DNA from 4 places in the Labrenzia sp. VG12 genome. Region 4 is predicted to be linked to each of the others. Evidence: predicted binding sites of a transcription regulator. Region 4 holds the regulator's gene; each other region holds the start of a gene.
What was found. The regulator PhoB, encoded in region 4, activates phosphate uptake and scavenging genes when phosphate is short. The targets are predictions, from matches to a motif close to TGTCATNNANCTGTCAT.

Region 1 (3,641 bases), 2.4 Mb from region 4:
CGCCGCAGGGGACGTTTCAACGACTTGGGAGTGGAGGTCCGTCATGTGAGCTCTTTCTTGGTTCTGAAACAGAAAACAGCCATCCGCCATGCCTGGGCACGCGAATAACCGGCCCGCCACCAGGGGCTGGCATTCAGCAAAGAAATTTCACAGGAGAGCGGACCGCGCCAGCAGGAAATTGTCCGGGTGTCAATTTAGCCGTTTGCGAAGACGGGACCAGCCGGGAGTTACTCGGCGGCCTTGGCGTCGCCGTGGACGCTGTTGTAGATGTCCCGCGCCTCGATGCAATTGTCCAGGAACTGACGCGCGCTGGCGGCCCAGGTATAATTCAGGGCGATTTTCCGGCAATGATCCCGGGGAATGTCCAGAGAGGCGATCGCGGCCTCGCGAAGATCTTCGGACAGCACGCCGGCACCGGTGTCACCTATCACGTCGAGCGGCCCCATGACCGGATAGGCCGCCACCGGAACACCGCAGGCGAGTGCCTCCAGCATCACGTTGCCAAAGGTGTCTGTCAGCGAGGGGAAGACAAACACGTCCGCGTCGGCATAGTGGCGGGCAAGCTCCTCGCCCACCTTGGCCCCGGTGAAATGGACCTTTGCATATTCCCGGCGCAGGCTGTCCAGTTGTGGCCCGTCGCCGACGACCACCATCGAACCGGGCAGATCGAGATCCAGGAAGGCTTTGATGTTCTTTTCAACGGCGACCCGCCCGACATACATGAAAACGGGGCGCGGCAACTCTTCAGGCAGAACCGAGCCCTCATAGGGCTTGAAAAGCTGCTCGTCGACACCCCGGGACCAGCGCATCAGGTTGTTGAAACCGCGGTCCCGCAAGTCCTGTTCCAGCGAGCGCGTGGCCACCATGCAGCCACAGCCGGCATTGTGGAACCGCCGCAGCCAGCTGTAGGACCAGGCCAGGGGAACCGGCAACCGCGCGGAAACATATTCGGGAAACCGGGTGTGGTAGCTGGTCGTGAACGGACGCCCGGTCTTTTTCGCAACACTGGCGGCCAGCAGACCCAGCGGTCCTTCTGTTGCAATGTGAAGGTGCTCGCAGCCATGTTCTTCGATCTTGCGCCGAACGATGCCGCGATGGGTCAGGGACAGCCTGATTTCTGGATAGGTCGGGCACGGCAGGGTCTTGAATTCCTGCGGGGACAGCACTTCGACCCTGACACCGATGGCCTCAAGCTCTTCCGCGGTGCGTTCCAGCGAGCGGACCACGCCGTTGATTTGCGGATGCCAGGCATCCGTCACGATAAGAATGGAACTCATGCGGCGACCGGTGCTTCCTTGGATTTCGGCCGCACCGCTTTCGTCTGGGTCTTGTCCACCCATCTGATCACCTCAAACGTGCCATCATGGTGCTCGGCGACCGCTGTACAACTCTCTACCCAGTCACCCGTATTGATATAGTGGATCCCGTCGAGATCCCTGTCGGCCGCGTGGTGGATGTGACCGCAGATCACACCGTCAACCCCCTGCCGGCGCGCTTCGTCGGACAGCGCCTCTTCGAACCGGCCGATGAAACTTACGGCGTTTTTCACCTTCAGCTTCGCCCAGGCGGACAGGGACCAGTAGGTCAGTCCAAGGTTCCTGCGCACAAAATTGACCCAGGTGTTGATGCCAAGGGCGGTCACATAGGCCTTGTCGCCGAAAAAGGCCAGCCACTTGGCGTGCCGGATAACTACATCGAACTGATCGCCGTGGATCACCAGGTAGCGCTTGCCGTTGGCGGCCTCGTGAATGATGCTGTCGGTCACCTCGACACCACCGAAATGGGTACCGAGAAAACTGCGCAGGAACTCGTCGTGATTGCCGGGGATATAGATGATCCGGGCTCCCTTGCGGCCCTTGCGCAGGATTTTCTGAACCACATCATTGTGCAGTTGCGGCCAGTACCAGGACCGCTTCAACCGCCAGCCATCGGCGATATCGCCGACCAGGTAGATGGTCTCGGCGTCGTGATCCTTCAGAAAGTCGAGCAGCATCTCCGCCTGGCAGCCGCGCGTGCCAAGATGAACGTCCGACAGAAACAATGCCCGGTAATGCCGCGATCCCTCGGCGGTCGACATGGCAATTCTCCAAATTCCTATTGGGGCGCTATAGACGCGATTCAAGTATCACTATTATGACAATTAAGCCGTCTTCCTTCCCTGATTTTGTTTTCCGCCTTCATGATTAATACGTGGACACGCGCCGGATTTACATCGCGATGTCTCAGCGGCAGGCCCGTAGCAGCTTCCCGTTTGACACTGCGCGACCTGAGCGTCCACAAAGACGCTTAAAGTGATCGGACGGGAGACATTCCATGGACCTTGGACTGAAGGGCAAAAAAGCAATCATCTGCGCATCCAGCCGCGGGCTCGGCCGGGGCTGCGCCGAGGCGCTCGCCGAAGCCGGCTGTTCCGTCGTCCTGAACGGGCGCGACGAAGCTGTTCTGGCGGAGACGCGGGCGGCACTGGAGACCCGCTTCGGCGTTGACGTCACCGCTGTTGCGGCCGATGTCTCGACCCAGTCAGGCCAACAGGCCCTGCTTGCCGCCTGTCCCGACCCCGACATTCTGGTCAACAACAACGGTGGCCCGCCCCGCAAGGACTATACCGAGCTTGATCGCGAGGCGCTGATCAGCGGTGCGATTCAGAATTTCGTAACGCCGGTAGAGCTGATCCAGGCGGTAACGCCCGGCATGAAGGCACGCGGTTTCGGCCGTGTCGTCAACATCACTTCGCTCTCCGTCAAGATGCCGATCGAGGGTCTCGACCTCTCCAGCGGCGCGCGCGCCGGCCTGACGGCCTTTCTGGCGGGTGTCTGCCGCCAGCTTGCCCCGCACGGCATCACGATCAACAACCTGCTCCCTGGCAAGATGGATACCGACCGGCTGAAGGGTGGCTTCACGCGCACGGCTGAACAGACCGGCAGGAGCCTCGACGACATCCGCGCGGAACAGGCCGCCGGCATTCCGGCCAAACGCTTCGGCAATGCGGAAGAATTCGGCCAGACCTGTGCCTTCCTGTGCTCCCGGCACGCCGGCTACATCACCGGCCAGAACATCCTGATGGATGGCGGGCTCTACCCCGCGGCGTTTTGAGGGCGGAGAGCCTCCCTCTCACACAGGTCATCGAAAGCTTATGCCGAGGTTCGACGCCACGACGCCGGTGGCGTCGCTGCCTTCATTGATCCCCACGAGCACAAATTGATCCTCTTGCTTTTGAACAAGCGCTCCACCGCTGCCACCACGCGTGCTTTGGCAGGTATGTCGGAGCTCTGTGCCCACTTTTGAAACAATCGTGCAAAGGTTGGACGTATCGCACCTTCCGCCATGCAGGAAGTTTTGAAGGTTGTTCATCTCCGCCATGGCGCGCCGGTGCATGGAAATCGCGTTGAGGCCGCAAAAGGCGGTTGGCTCAAACAGGACCGGATCTGCCGCCTGGATGGTTTCGAAACGAGCCTGGAACGCGATCGGGAACACCCGGGCATCCAACTGGTCGAGCTCTGATCCGTCGTCAGGCCGCCGCGCGGGCGCCGCAACCAGATCCATGCTGCGCGGCGCTCGAAATCCAACGGCCTGATTGTCTCCGTCGATACAGTGCTCGGCCGTGAACGCGAGTTGAACGAGCGCATCCTGGCCACTTGCCA
Region 2 (3,641 bases), 2.0 Mb from region 4:
CGGCACTGTCATACTGTTTGTTGACAACACCGAGAACGCCGGTCTCGTGGCCACCGGAGAACGGGATGGCGGCAAAGTGGGTTTTCGGGTCGTAGCCCTGCTGAACCATGTTGAAGTAGGGCACGGCGAAGCCCGACGTGGAATCCGGATCGGCAAACGCGTGGACCTTGCCTTTGAGATCGTCCAGGGAGGTGTAGCCGCTGTCGCAACGAACCATCACGACGGAGTAGTAACCGGTGGAACCGTCCTTGTTGAGACGGGTCAGGAGCGGAACGACACCGCCATTGGTTTCGGTGTAGGCAGCTGCATAGGAAGACGAGCCAAGGAACGCGAATTCGATCTGGTCGGCGGCAATCGCCTGGATCACACCGTCATAGGAGCCGGCGGTGAAGATCTCGACTTCGACGCCGAGTTCCTTTTCAAGATATTCTTCAAATGGCTTGTAGCGAGCGATCCGGTCTTTCTCGTTTTCGCCGGACAGAATGCCGAACTTGAGGGTTTTGTACTGGTCTTTCCAGCTGTCAGCCAGGGCCGGGGAGGCGGCCAGAACGACTGCGGAAACTGCTGCTGCGAAGAGTGCCTTCATGGTGATGCTCCTGTTGCGCCGGATATCCGGCTCATCGGCGGCACATGCCGCCCTGTTGCGCTTGATCGGGAAGCCCGGCCTGGCGCGGTCAGGCCCCAACCGCCTGCCTGGCGGGCTGGGACGAAACGTCTGTGATTGCGGTAGAAGTCACGCTCTCGTCGATGTCGGCGCCAAGCGTGTCGGTGCCATAGATCTGACGGACGCGTTCGGTCGTGAGCGCCTCCGGCGTGCCATCGAAATGCACCCGGCCATCGCGCATGGCGATGATGCGTTCACAATAGGCGCGGGCCGTATCCAGCGTGTGCAGATTGACCAGCACCGTGAGACCGTCCGTTCGGTTGATTTCGCGTAGCGCGTCCATCACGCGGGTGGCATTGGCCGGGTCGAGCGAAGCGATGGGCTCATCTGCCAGCATGATGCGCGGGTTCTGAACCAGTGCCTTGGCAATGGCGACACGCTGTTGCTGGCCGCCGGACAGCGTCCCGGCCCTCTGCAGGGCCTGGGGGGCGAGATCCAGCCGATCCAGCGCCTCAATGGCCCGTGTCCGATCCTCGTCGGTAAAGCTGCGGCTCATGGAGCGCAGGAAACCCGTATGGGCGATGCGGCCGACCATGACATTGGTCAGCACATCCATCCGTTCCACCAGATTGAACTGCTGGAAAATCATGGCACAGGAGGCCCGCCAAAGGCGCAGGTCACGGCCTTTCAGGGCGGTGATATCCTGGCCGTCATTGACGATCGTGCCGGTGCTCGGATCTGTCAGCCGGTTGATCATGCGCAGCAAGGTCGACTTGCCTGCGCCCGAGCGTCCGATGACGCCTACCATCTGTCCCTTGGGGATTGCCAGGGACACTGCGTCCACTGCGGTCAGGTCCCCGAATTTCTTCGATAATTGCTCAATGACAAGCATTACGCCCTCCAAAACCGGAGTGCGACCTAGCAAAAATCTGCGCTTGGCAGATGTCTATATGATTATACTTTTATGAAGTTTTACGACAGTCTCGATGTATTTGTTTGCCGGTGAAAAAATAAAATCATGAATCTGAAGCGTAATATCAAATTGTATTTTGTGTCATTGGAAATCAGGTCAGTTTTACTGTCGTAATTGTCGTCATTTCTACACAATAAGTTCATTTTCGACGCCGCTCTTGTCGTTACGCTCCACGCGCCTTGCCGGACCTGACCCGGCAACAACAGGAGCTTCCGACATGCGTTTTTTGAAAACCGCCGCCATCGCGGCTGCAGCCCTGGCTGTATCGCTTACGTCTTCTTTTGCCGACACATTCAAACTTGCCGTCACCGACGTTGAGGGCCTTGAGCGCTTGCAGCTGGAATGGGGGCCGTTCAAGCAGGCTCTGGAAAATGCCACCGACCACACATTCGAGTTCTTTCCGGTCACCAGCCGGACGGCAGCCGCCGAAGCGTTGCGCGCAAAACGCGTTGATTTTGTCGTCACCGGTCCGGCTGAATACATCGTCATCAACAAGCTGACGGAAGCCACCCCGCTGATCGGTCTCGGCCGTCCGGACTACTTCTGTGCGATCGTCGTTCGTGCCGACAGCGGCATCACCCGCCCGGCCGATCTGAAAGGCCAGAAGGTTGCCTTCGGTGACATCGGTTCCACATCCAACATGCTGTGCCCGATGCAGCTGATGGCCGACTATGGCGTTGATCCGGTCAAGGACGTCAACAAGCTGCACACCTCTCGCAACATTGCGCATGAAGCCCTCAAGAAGGGCGACGTCGCGGCGATCGGCACCAACCACAATTCCTGGCTGCGGGTGCGTAACAAGGACGAGAGCGTACCGAACGGTTTCTTCCGCGTGATCGCACGGTCCGGCGATCTGCCGAACGACATGCTGATGGTTGCTTCCCATGTCGACCCGGCCAAGGCCGAAGGCGTGCGCAAGGCCATCCTGGACAACAAGGATGCGATCATCGCCGGCATTCTCGCGCATGAAGAGAATGACAAGTATGGCGGCATGGACCTGGTTGCCATCGAAGATGGTGCCTATGACCTGGTGCGCTCCATGTATACCACCGCCGGCTTCCCGCAATACGACAACTTCATCGGCGAATAATGGCCCAGGCCCAGTTTCAGACCATCGGCGCTCCGGCGCCGGTGGTTCCCGTTGCCAAAGAGATTGCCTCGCGCGCCTGCGAGCTGTCAGTGACGGGGCTTTGCAAGAGCTTCGGAAAGAACCGGCCGGTGTTGCGCGGCGTTTCCTTTGCCGTTCATCAACGGGAATCCGTCGCCCTGATCGGGTCGAACGGGGCAGGCAAGTCGACCGCTCTACGGTGTGCCCTGCGCCTCCTGGAGCCGGAGACCGGATCCATCTCGCTTTTTGATCAGGACATTACAAGCGCCGGGTTGCGTCAGCTCAGGACCGTCCGGGCCGATGTCGGCTTTGTTTTCCAGAAACACAATCTCGTGCCGCGTGTGTCGGCTTTGACAAATGTGATTCACGGCAATCTCGGCCGCAGGGGCGGGGTGCGTGGCTGGACCCATTTTCTGGCCACCTCCGGTCTGAGAGACCGGGCCATGGCCTGCCTGGAACGTGTCGGCCTGGCTGACCACGCGCTGAAACGCGCGGATCAGCTGTCCGGTGGCCAGTCTCAGCGCGTCGCGATTGCCCGGGCTCTGATGCAGCAGCCAAAGATGATCGTGGCGGACGAGCCCGTGGCCAGTCTCGACCCGGTCGCCGGGCAGGAGGTGATGGATCTCTTTCACCAGCTGACCCGTGAAGAAGGCATTACGCTCCTGTTCACCTCGCACAATGTGCAGCAGGCGCTCGACTATTCGGACCGTGTTCTGGCCATCAAGCAGGGCGCGATCGTGCTGGACGAGAGAAGCGGTGCGCTGAACGCGGCCGATATGGGCAAGCACTATGGCTGAGACAGCAAACATCAAATCCCGTCAGGTGCCCGACCGGTTCGAGCGACCGGGTGTGTTCAAGTTCACGGCCTACGTGGCGCTCGCCGCCTTCGTGATCTGGTCGTTTCAGGGGGCTGGCTGGTCCTTCTCCGCGCTCGTATCCGGTGGTCCGGCAATGGC
Region 3 (3,641 bases), 630 kb from region 4:
ATCAGCTCCTTTTCCTGGTCCAGCGTGATCTTCCCGGATATCTCGACGCCCAGAACGGCGTCCCGGCTGCGGGGCAGGATTGTGTACATGGCAGGTCCTCCGTCAGGTCGGTAAGCTATGCAACTTGAAGAAGGATAGGGGCATGCCAGAAGGGCAATCAAGGTCCGAGAGCCCTCTCAGGGTTACTGCTTAGAATGCCTGTCGGCATTACCCCAGCTTTCGGTCCATTGTGCCGAGGCGTTCGGATGTCCTGCCGTCGATGATCTCGCGGATCTGGCGCGTGAGGGGAGACCAATCGGTCCTGTCGCGGCCATAATGCAGGTTGAATTCGTAAAAGATCACGTCACCCTCCGGCATCAGAAGGTGCTGTAACATCGTTTCCAGCTTGTCGAAGGCCTTGGCAAGGCAGGCTTCAGCTGTCTCCGCCGCTGCATACTCATTCCAAAGCGCCAGCAATTCGGACGCGGTGTCCTGCGGGAGAGTTGCACACAGGGAGCGAAAGTCCCGACGTTCCCGTTCCTCACGATCATCTTCAGCCGTTTGCGAAGGGGCGGGGACGTCACCGGAGATAGCCTCGCCAAGGTCATGGACAAGGCACAGTTTCAACAGTCTGGGTATGTCGAGACCTGGCAGGTCCTTCTCAAAAACAAGCACCATCAGTGCGAGGCGCCAACTGTGCTCGGCCGTGCTTTCGGGCCGGCCGCTGCGTGTCGTCCCGGAGCGCAGCGTGTCTTTCAACTGCTCTGCAGCCTGGAGGAAGGCAAGAAGGCCGGTCAGTCTTTCGCAGGAGATAGCTGCGGGTTCATTTTGGTGAAGTGTTTTGTCCATACGCCAAAAATAGCGACCTGGCGGATCGGCAGCGAGCGTGTGAATAAATTATGCACCGCCCTCCCACGCACCTATGACATCGCAGATGTACGATCCGCACGCACCAGTCGTGCAAAGCTGCCGTCGGCGAGGGGAAGACGGGAGATACGGACAGAGCATTCCGGAATGGTCATCTCGGGAAACTCGACCCGCTCGGTTTTGTACAGGATGTCCGGACCGTCCGGCTCGTACCAGCCATTTTCTGCCAGCGATTGCTCGGCCGCCCGGATGCCGTCGGAGGCAAAGCGCCACAAAGGCCGATTCAAGTATTCCGACACCGGAGCGCGCCGTTCCTTCTCGCGGCCAGCTGACATTGCCAGCAGCCTGTGGGTCAGGTCACAGACGAGGTGGACGGAATCGGACGAGCGGCTCACAAGGTCAAGCAACGCCCGGTCCGCCGCAGTTGAGGGGCGTGCGCGCAGCAGCTGGGTGATTTTCAGAAGGTGCCGGCCGTCAGGCTGGGCATGGCCACTTTCCCATCTGGAGATCCGCGCCTGGGAGACGCCGAGCTCATGCGCCAGCACCTCTTGCTTGACGCGGTTCAGCGCCCGCCATCGCCGAAGAGATGGGCCGAGACTGGTCTGGAGAACGGCAGTTACAGTGGGCATACGCCAAGTCTAACGCGAATCGGCGGCGAAATCAGCTCACTCCGAGGCGCATGCCCGATCCGGGTCAGCGATACTTCTCGATAAAGGCATCGATGGACAAACTACGGAAATCCGGAAGCCGTTCCTTCAGCTGGTCGTGGTTCCAGTCCCACCAGGCAACATCCATCAGGCCCTGTTCCTGCTCGGCCGTGAAGCGTCGCTTGATTTCCTTCGCGGCGACACCGCCGACCACCGTATAGGGAGCAACATCCTTGGAAACGACCGCACCGGCCGCAACAATGGCGCCCGTGCCGATCGTGACACCGGCCAGCACCGTCACATTGTGGCCAATCCAGACATCGTGGCCGAGGGTGACCCAGTCGTCCTTGCGCCATTGGAAGAAGTCACCGTCATCCTCACCGAGTCCATAGGCGGCAGCGCGATAGGTAAAATGGTGCTGGGAGGCGCGCCAGGTGGCGTGATTGCCCGGATTGAGCCGCACACGGCGCGCAATCGAACAGAATTTGCCGATGGTCGACCAGACAACATCGCCGTCCTGGACGATGTAGGAATAGTCGCCCATCTGGCTTTCCCGCATATGCGTGTGGGCGCCGACTTCCGTCCAGATCCCAAGCTCGCAATTCATCACACTGGCATCGGGATGAACATTCGGGGCTTCGGTGAGGCTGGGCTTCTGGTGCGGCGCTGACATGGTGTTTCCGATGTTTGATGTGAGAGGCGGGACCGGTTTGTAGACGGTCGGCAGGCAAGATCAATGACAGTTTAATGACGGTCCTGTGACTGTTTTCAGTTTTTTCAACTTGTGAACAGCCGCCATTGGACGGCCCGGACATGTGAATATTTAGATTGGCGGCAAATCATTCTTGAAAAACTTTGATGGCCGAAGAGATGGTCACGATGGTCCGAAAGCCCTGAGCGCGTTGCGGAAATCCAGCCGTGTCACGGTCCGGAATCCGTTTAACGCAGCGGCATGTCATTGATCTGTCATAAATTTTTGACGTTTCAGTCAAGGGACTGTCATCCAAATGTAACGGTTCAATGGCTCTTGTCGCCCAGCAATACGAACAAACACGGACAGGGCTGGCGCGTGATTCAGTTTCAGGAAGTCACCAAGACCTTCGGGTCTCGGACCGCGGTCAACAAAGTAAGTTTTAATATCGACCAGCCACAGATGGTCGGCATTATTGGCCGCTCCGGCGCCGGCAAATCCACCTTGCTGCGCATGATCAACCGGCTGACGCCGGCGACCTCCGGTCAGATCCTGTTTGAGGGCCGCGACATTCTCGGCCTGCGCGGTGGCATGATGCGCCGCTGGCAGCGCGACTGCGCCATGGTGTTCCAGCAATTTAATCTGGTCCCGCGCCTCGATGTCTGCACCAATGTGATGCTCGGACGGCTGAATGGCCACGGCACCTTGAAAAGCCTCTTCAACGTTTTCAGTGCAGATGATGTGAACACGGCGCTTGCCGCGCTTGACCGCCTCGGCATTGCGCAGGAAGCGACCAAGAGGGCAGAAGAACTGTCCGGCGGTCAGCAACAGCGCGTCGCCATTGCACGGGCCCTGATGCAGGACCCGCATATGTTCCTGGCCGATGAGCCGATCGCCTCGCTCGATCCGATGAACGCTAAGATCGTCATGGATGCGCTGCGCGAAATTCATGAGCGCGACAACAAGATCGTGCTTTGCAACCTGCACACACTCGACACCGCCCGCAGCTATTGCGACCGCGTGATCGGCATGCGGGACGGTTTCATCGTTTTTGACGGCAAGCCCGAAGAACTTACCACGAATGTGGCACGTGAGATCTACGGCGCCGATGAAAGCTTCAACGAGGCAGCAACCTCAACTGCCATCGATGCCGGCAAGTCCGGCGCACAAGAATCCGCTGGTGCGATGACCCCGGCGGCAGCAGCGGTCTGATCCGGCTGCATACCTTATGACGTCATCAAGTTTGAGAACTCTCGGGGAGTGTCCCACATGAAAATCGTTGCTAAAGTTGCTGCGCTGGCCGCAGTCAGCATGATCGCTCTGAACGCCTCTGTTGCAGGTGCTTCTGAAATCACCGAATTCCGCATCGGCATCCTGGGCGGCGAAAACGCTTCCGACCGTCTGCGTGCCTATGAGTGCCTCGAGCAGAAAACCGCTGATCTTCTCGGCGTTCCGGT
Region 4 (3,641 bases):
GCCGGCCTCTGGGAAGAAGTGAAGAACCGTCTCGACGAGCCGGGCACCGGCATGTCCGGTGGGCAGCAGCAGCGCCTGTGCATCGCGCGTGCCATCGCCGTCAGCCCGGAAGTCATCCTGATGGATGAGCCTTGCTCTGCACTGGACCCGATCGCAACGGCCAAGGTTGAAGAGCTCATCGACGAACTGCGCGAAAACTTCACGATCGTGATCGTGACGCACTCCATGCAGCAGGCTGCTCGTGTGTCTCAGCGCACCGCGTTCTTCCACCTTGGCATTCTGGTTGAGGAAGGTCCGACCGAGGACATCTTCACAAACCCGAAGGACAAGCGTACGCAGGACTACATCACTGGCCGCTTCGGCTAAGCGCTTTTCGAATTCTGAAGGGGACACAGGATGTCTGAACATACAGTCTCGGCTTATGACGAGGAACTGACGGCTATGGCCGGCAAGATCGCCGAAATGGGCGGTCTGGCAGAAAAAGCCTTCGCCGACGCGGTCCATGCTCTGGTTTCGCAGGACCTGGATCTGGCCAAGACCACGATCGCGAACGATGTGCGCCTGGACGCGTTGCATCAGGAAGTCGAGATCAAGCTGATAGAGATCATCGCGCGCCGTCAGCCCATGGGGCAGGATCTGCGGGAAGTCACGGCTGCAACCCGTATTGCCAACGACTTGGAACGTGTCGGCGATCTGGCCAAAAACGTGGCCAAGCGCGTGATCGCCATCGACAGTGATCTGCAGTCCAAGAAACTCGCCATCGGTGTGGAACACATGACCGAACTGGCGCTGTCTCAGCTGAAGCAGGTTCTGGACGCCTATACCCGCAAGGACGCGGAAACGGCGCGCAAGGTCCAGGAAGCCGATGCTGAAGTGGATGCGATCTATACCTCGCTGTTCCGCGAGTTGCTGACCTACATGATGGAAGACCCGCGGGTCATCACCCAGTGCGTCCATCTGCTGTTCTGCGCCAAGAACATCGAGCGTATCGGTGACCACGCGACCAACATCGCGGAAAACGTCTACTACATGGTGACCGGCGATCGTCTGCCGGAAGAACGCGCCAAGGTGGACGAGACGGGCGCGGCCTAGTTTCGACACCTGTCGCGGTAGCGGTCCGACCGGCGCAACAACCTTCACCCTGCGCCGGTTGCTGAAATTGGAGCGAATGCATGCCGAAGGTGCTCATCGTCGAAGACGAAGAACCCCTCAGCCTTCTGTTGAGATACAATCTGGAAGCCGAAGGATATGCGGTTGAATCGTGTGTCCGTGGGGACGAGGCCGAAATCCGCCTGCGGGAAAGCCTGCCCGACCTGCTTCTGCTCGACTGGATGCTGCCGGGCCTGTCCGGTATTGAACTCTGCCGCCGTCTGCGCGCGCGAGAAGATACCGAGCGTCTGCCTGTCATCATGCTGACAGCCCGCGGCGAAGAGGCTGAGCGCATCCGGGGCCTGTCGACCGGCGCCGACGACTATGTGGTAAAGCCTTTTTCCGTTCCGGAACTGATGGCACGCGTGCGCGCCATCCTGCGCAGGGCTAGCCCGGAAGTGGTGTCGACCATGCTGCGGTCCGGCGACATCGAGCTCGACCGGGAAACGCACCGGGTTCGTCGCAACACCAAGGAAATCCATCTTGGTCCGACCGAATTCCGCCTTCTGGAATTCCTGATGACGTCGCCCGGCCGCGTTTTCTCGCGCGAGCAGTTGCTCGACGGTGTCTGGGGCCATGATGTCTACGTGGACGAACGCACCGTGGACGTTCATGTCGGCCGGCTCCGCAAGGCGCTCAACCGGGGCAAGGCCAAGGACCCGATCCGCACTGTGCGCGGTGCCGGTTACGCCTTCAATGACCAGTTCTCGGCCAGCGCCTGAGCGCTGACCGTGGAGCAAGACATCTAAAAGCCCGCCCTTGGCGGGCTTTTGTATTTGATATTCCTAGTTCATCGTCATTCCGGATGCAGCGAAGCGGAAATCCAGGACCGGCGAGCTTTCGGTTTCTCTCAAATTTGGTCAGGGGCGAACGCTGGGCTTTCAGGATCCCGGCAGACGCGTTGCGTGGCTGAAGTGAGGTAAGGAAGGCCATGACAGGGACCCCAGCCTCAGCTCCGTCATTGCCGGACCTGATCCGGCAAGCCACGCCGTGACGGTCCGGTTGCGCAGGGCCATACGTTCGCCAAAGGCACTGGCATGGACGCCATGGACTGGCCGTGGCACGACGATGGCGGAAACGGCAGCTTCCTGCCGCCAAAAACCGCAAAAAGAAAAAGCCCGCCGATTGGCGGGCTTTCAACAAGGGCAGCCCTTTGAGGTGCTGCCGTTATCCGGCCTTGGCGACCACCTTGCGGTCACGCCGACGGTCGGCGACCGGCTGGTAAGCGATCTTGCAGTGGTAGGTGCAATAGGGGACACCGGCTTCGGACTGGCGGCCGCAGAAATAGAAGTCGTCGGTCGCCGGATCGCCGATCGGCCATTTGCAGGTCCGCTCGGTAAGCGTCAGGATCGTTGCCCGCTGGGAGATCGGCACCACATCGGCGATCGGTTCGATTTCCGGCTTGGCTTCGACAACCGGAGCCGGCGTGATATCGGCTTTCAGGGCCGTCGCACCAATGCTCTGTGGTTGCTGCGTTGGCTTCTTGGGAGCAGCGCTGCTGGGAGCGGCCGTCCGCGGCCGGCGCGGCTTGGCGCTGGAGGAAGAGGATTTCGCGCGACCGGACAGGCCAAGGCGATGCACTTTGCCGATCACGGCGTTTCGGGTCACACCACCCAGTTCGCCAGCGATCTGACTTGCACTCAAGCCTTCGCTCCAAAGCTTCTTGAGAAGCTCGACCCGTTCGTTTGTCCAACTCATTGCCGCACCCTTTTATTTGACCGCCTTGCGGCCATTAACCCCGTGTTAAGCATGCGCGTGCATGCCTAAGTATGGCATATCTAGTGCCTCTAAGTGATTTGCCGCACGAGATCTCGTGTTCGATGTCCCAGAGGTTACAATAACGTTAATTTATCAGGCAACCGTTTGACCCAAACCAGTTGGGGATGAAGGGACTTTTCCCCAAATAAGCGATGCCCTTGAGACTTTTACGAAATCTGTCCTCGGCGACCCTGGAGCGGCATTTCCATTGACAGTCCATGGTGGGGGCGGTGTATAAGACTTCCGCTGCGTGCCGCCTCATCGGGCGGCACGTTGCGTTTTGGCCCGAACGCATCTGACAAGGTGCCGGTCCCGCGTCAAGGTGACGTTGGGGCCATTTGGGCGTTCTTGAGGAGATAAAAGAGGTTATGTCCGCGACTGCACTATTCGGAAATTACGCAAGATCGAACCTGTCTTTCGATCATGGGGAAGGTGTCTGGCTTGTCACGAAAGACGGCCGACGATTCCTCGATTGCGGTTCCGGCATCGCGGTCAATTCTCTCGGCCACAGCCATCCGCATCTGGTGCAAGCCCTCCAGGACCAGGCCGCCAAGCTCTGGCACATTTCCAACCTGCACCAGATCCCGGAAGGGGAACGGCTGGCGCAGCGTCTGTGCGAGGCGACATTTGCCGAAAAGGCCCTGTTCGTGAACTCGGGCGCCGAGGCCATGGAAGCGGCGATCAAATGCGCGCGTCGTTACCAGTATGACAAGGGCCAGCCTGAACGCTTTCAC

Region 1: the regulator PhoB is predicted to act here: its motif matches at 2,123-2,139, upstream of CHH27_RS10420 (UDP-2,3-diacylglucosamine diphosphatase).
Region 2: the regulator PhoB is predicted to act here: its motif matches at 1,558-1,574, upstream of phnC (phosphonate ABC transporter ATP-binding protein).
Region 3: the regulator PhoB is predicted to act here: its motif matches at 2,230-2,246, upstream of CHH27_RS01955 (DapH/DapD/GlmU-related protein).

Annotation. Positions count from the first base shown of each region.
Region 1 covers NZ_CP022529.1:2,231,178-2,234,818, forward strand. Annotated here, with positions in the region: gene CHH27_RS10410 (threonine/serine dehydratase) at 1-45, opposite strand, end outside; gene CHH27_RS10415 (glycosyltransferase family 1 protein) at 228-1,277, opposite strand; gene CHH27_RS10420 (UDP-2,3-diacylglucosamine diphosphatase) at 1,274-2,077, opposite strand; gene CHH27_RS10425 (SDR family oxidoreductase) at 2,314-3,093, shown strand; gene CHH27_RS27615 (hypothetical protein) at 3,121-3,641, opposite strand, start outside.
Region 2 covers NZ_CP022529.1:1,805,666-1,809,306, reverse strand. Annotated here, with positions in the region: gene phnD (phosphonate ABC transporter substrate-binding protein) at 1-586, opposite strand, end outside; gene phnC (phosphonate ABC transporter ATP-binding protein) at 675-1,496, opposite strand; gene CHH27_RS08365 (phosphate/phosphite/phosphonate ABC transporter substrate-binding protein) at 1,795-2,667, shown strand; gene CHH27_RS08360 (phosphonate ABC transporter ATP-binding protein) at 2,667-3,482, shown strand; gene phnE (phosphonate ABC transporter, permease protein PhnE) at 3,475-3,641, shown strand, end outside.
Region 3 covers NZ_CP022529.1:418,515-422,155, forward strand. Annotated here, with positions in the region: gene CHH27_RS01940 (STAS/SEC14 domain-containing protein) at 1-89, opposite strand, end outside; gene CHH27_RS01945 (HD family hydrolase) at 208-828, opposite strand; gene CHH27_RS01950 (helix-turn-helix domain-containing protein) at 900-1,475, opposite strand; gene CHH27_RS01955 (DapH/DapD/GlmU-related protein) at 1,540-2,166, opposite strand; gene phnC (phosphonate ABC transporter ATP-binding protein) at 2,563-3,396, shown strand; gene phnD (phosphonate ABC transporter substrate-binding protein) at 3,454-3,641, shown strand, end outside.
Region 4 covers NZ_CP022529.1:5,770,650-5,774,290, forward strand. Annotated here, with positions in the region: gene pstB (phosphate ABC transporter ATP-binding protein PstB) at 1-366, shown strand, start outside; gene phoU (phosphate signaling complex protein PhoU) at 397-1,092, shown strand; gene phoB (phosphate regulon transcriptional regulator PhoB) at 1,173-1,871, shown strand; gene CHH27_RS26660 (GcrA family cell cycle regulator) at 2,317-2,847, opposite strand; gene CHH27_RS26665 (aspartate aminotransferase family protein) at 3,276-3,641, shown strand, end outside.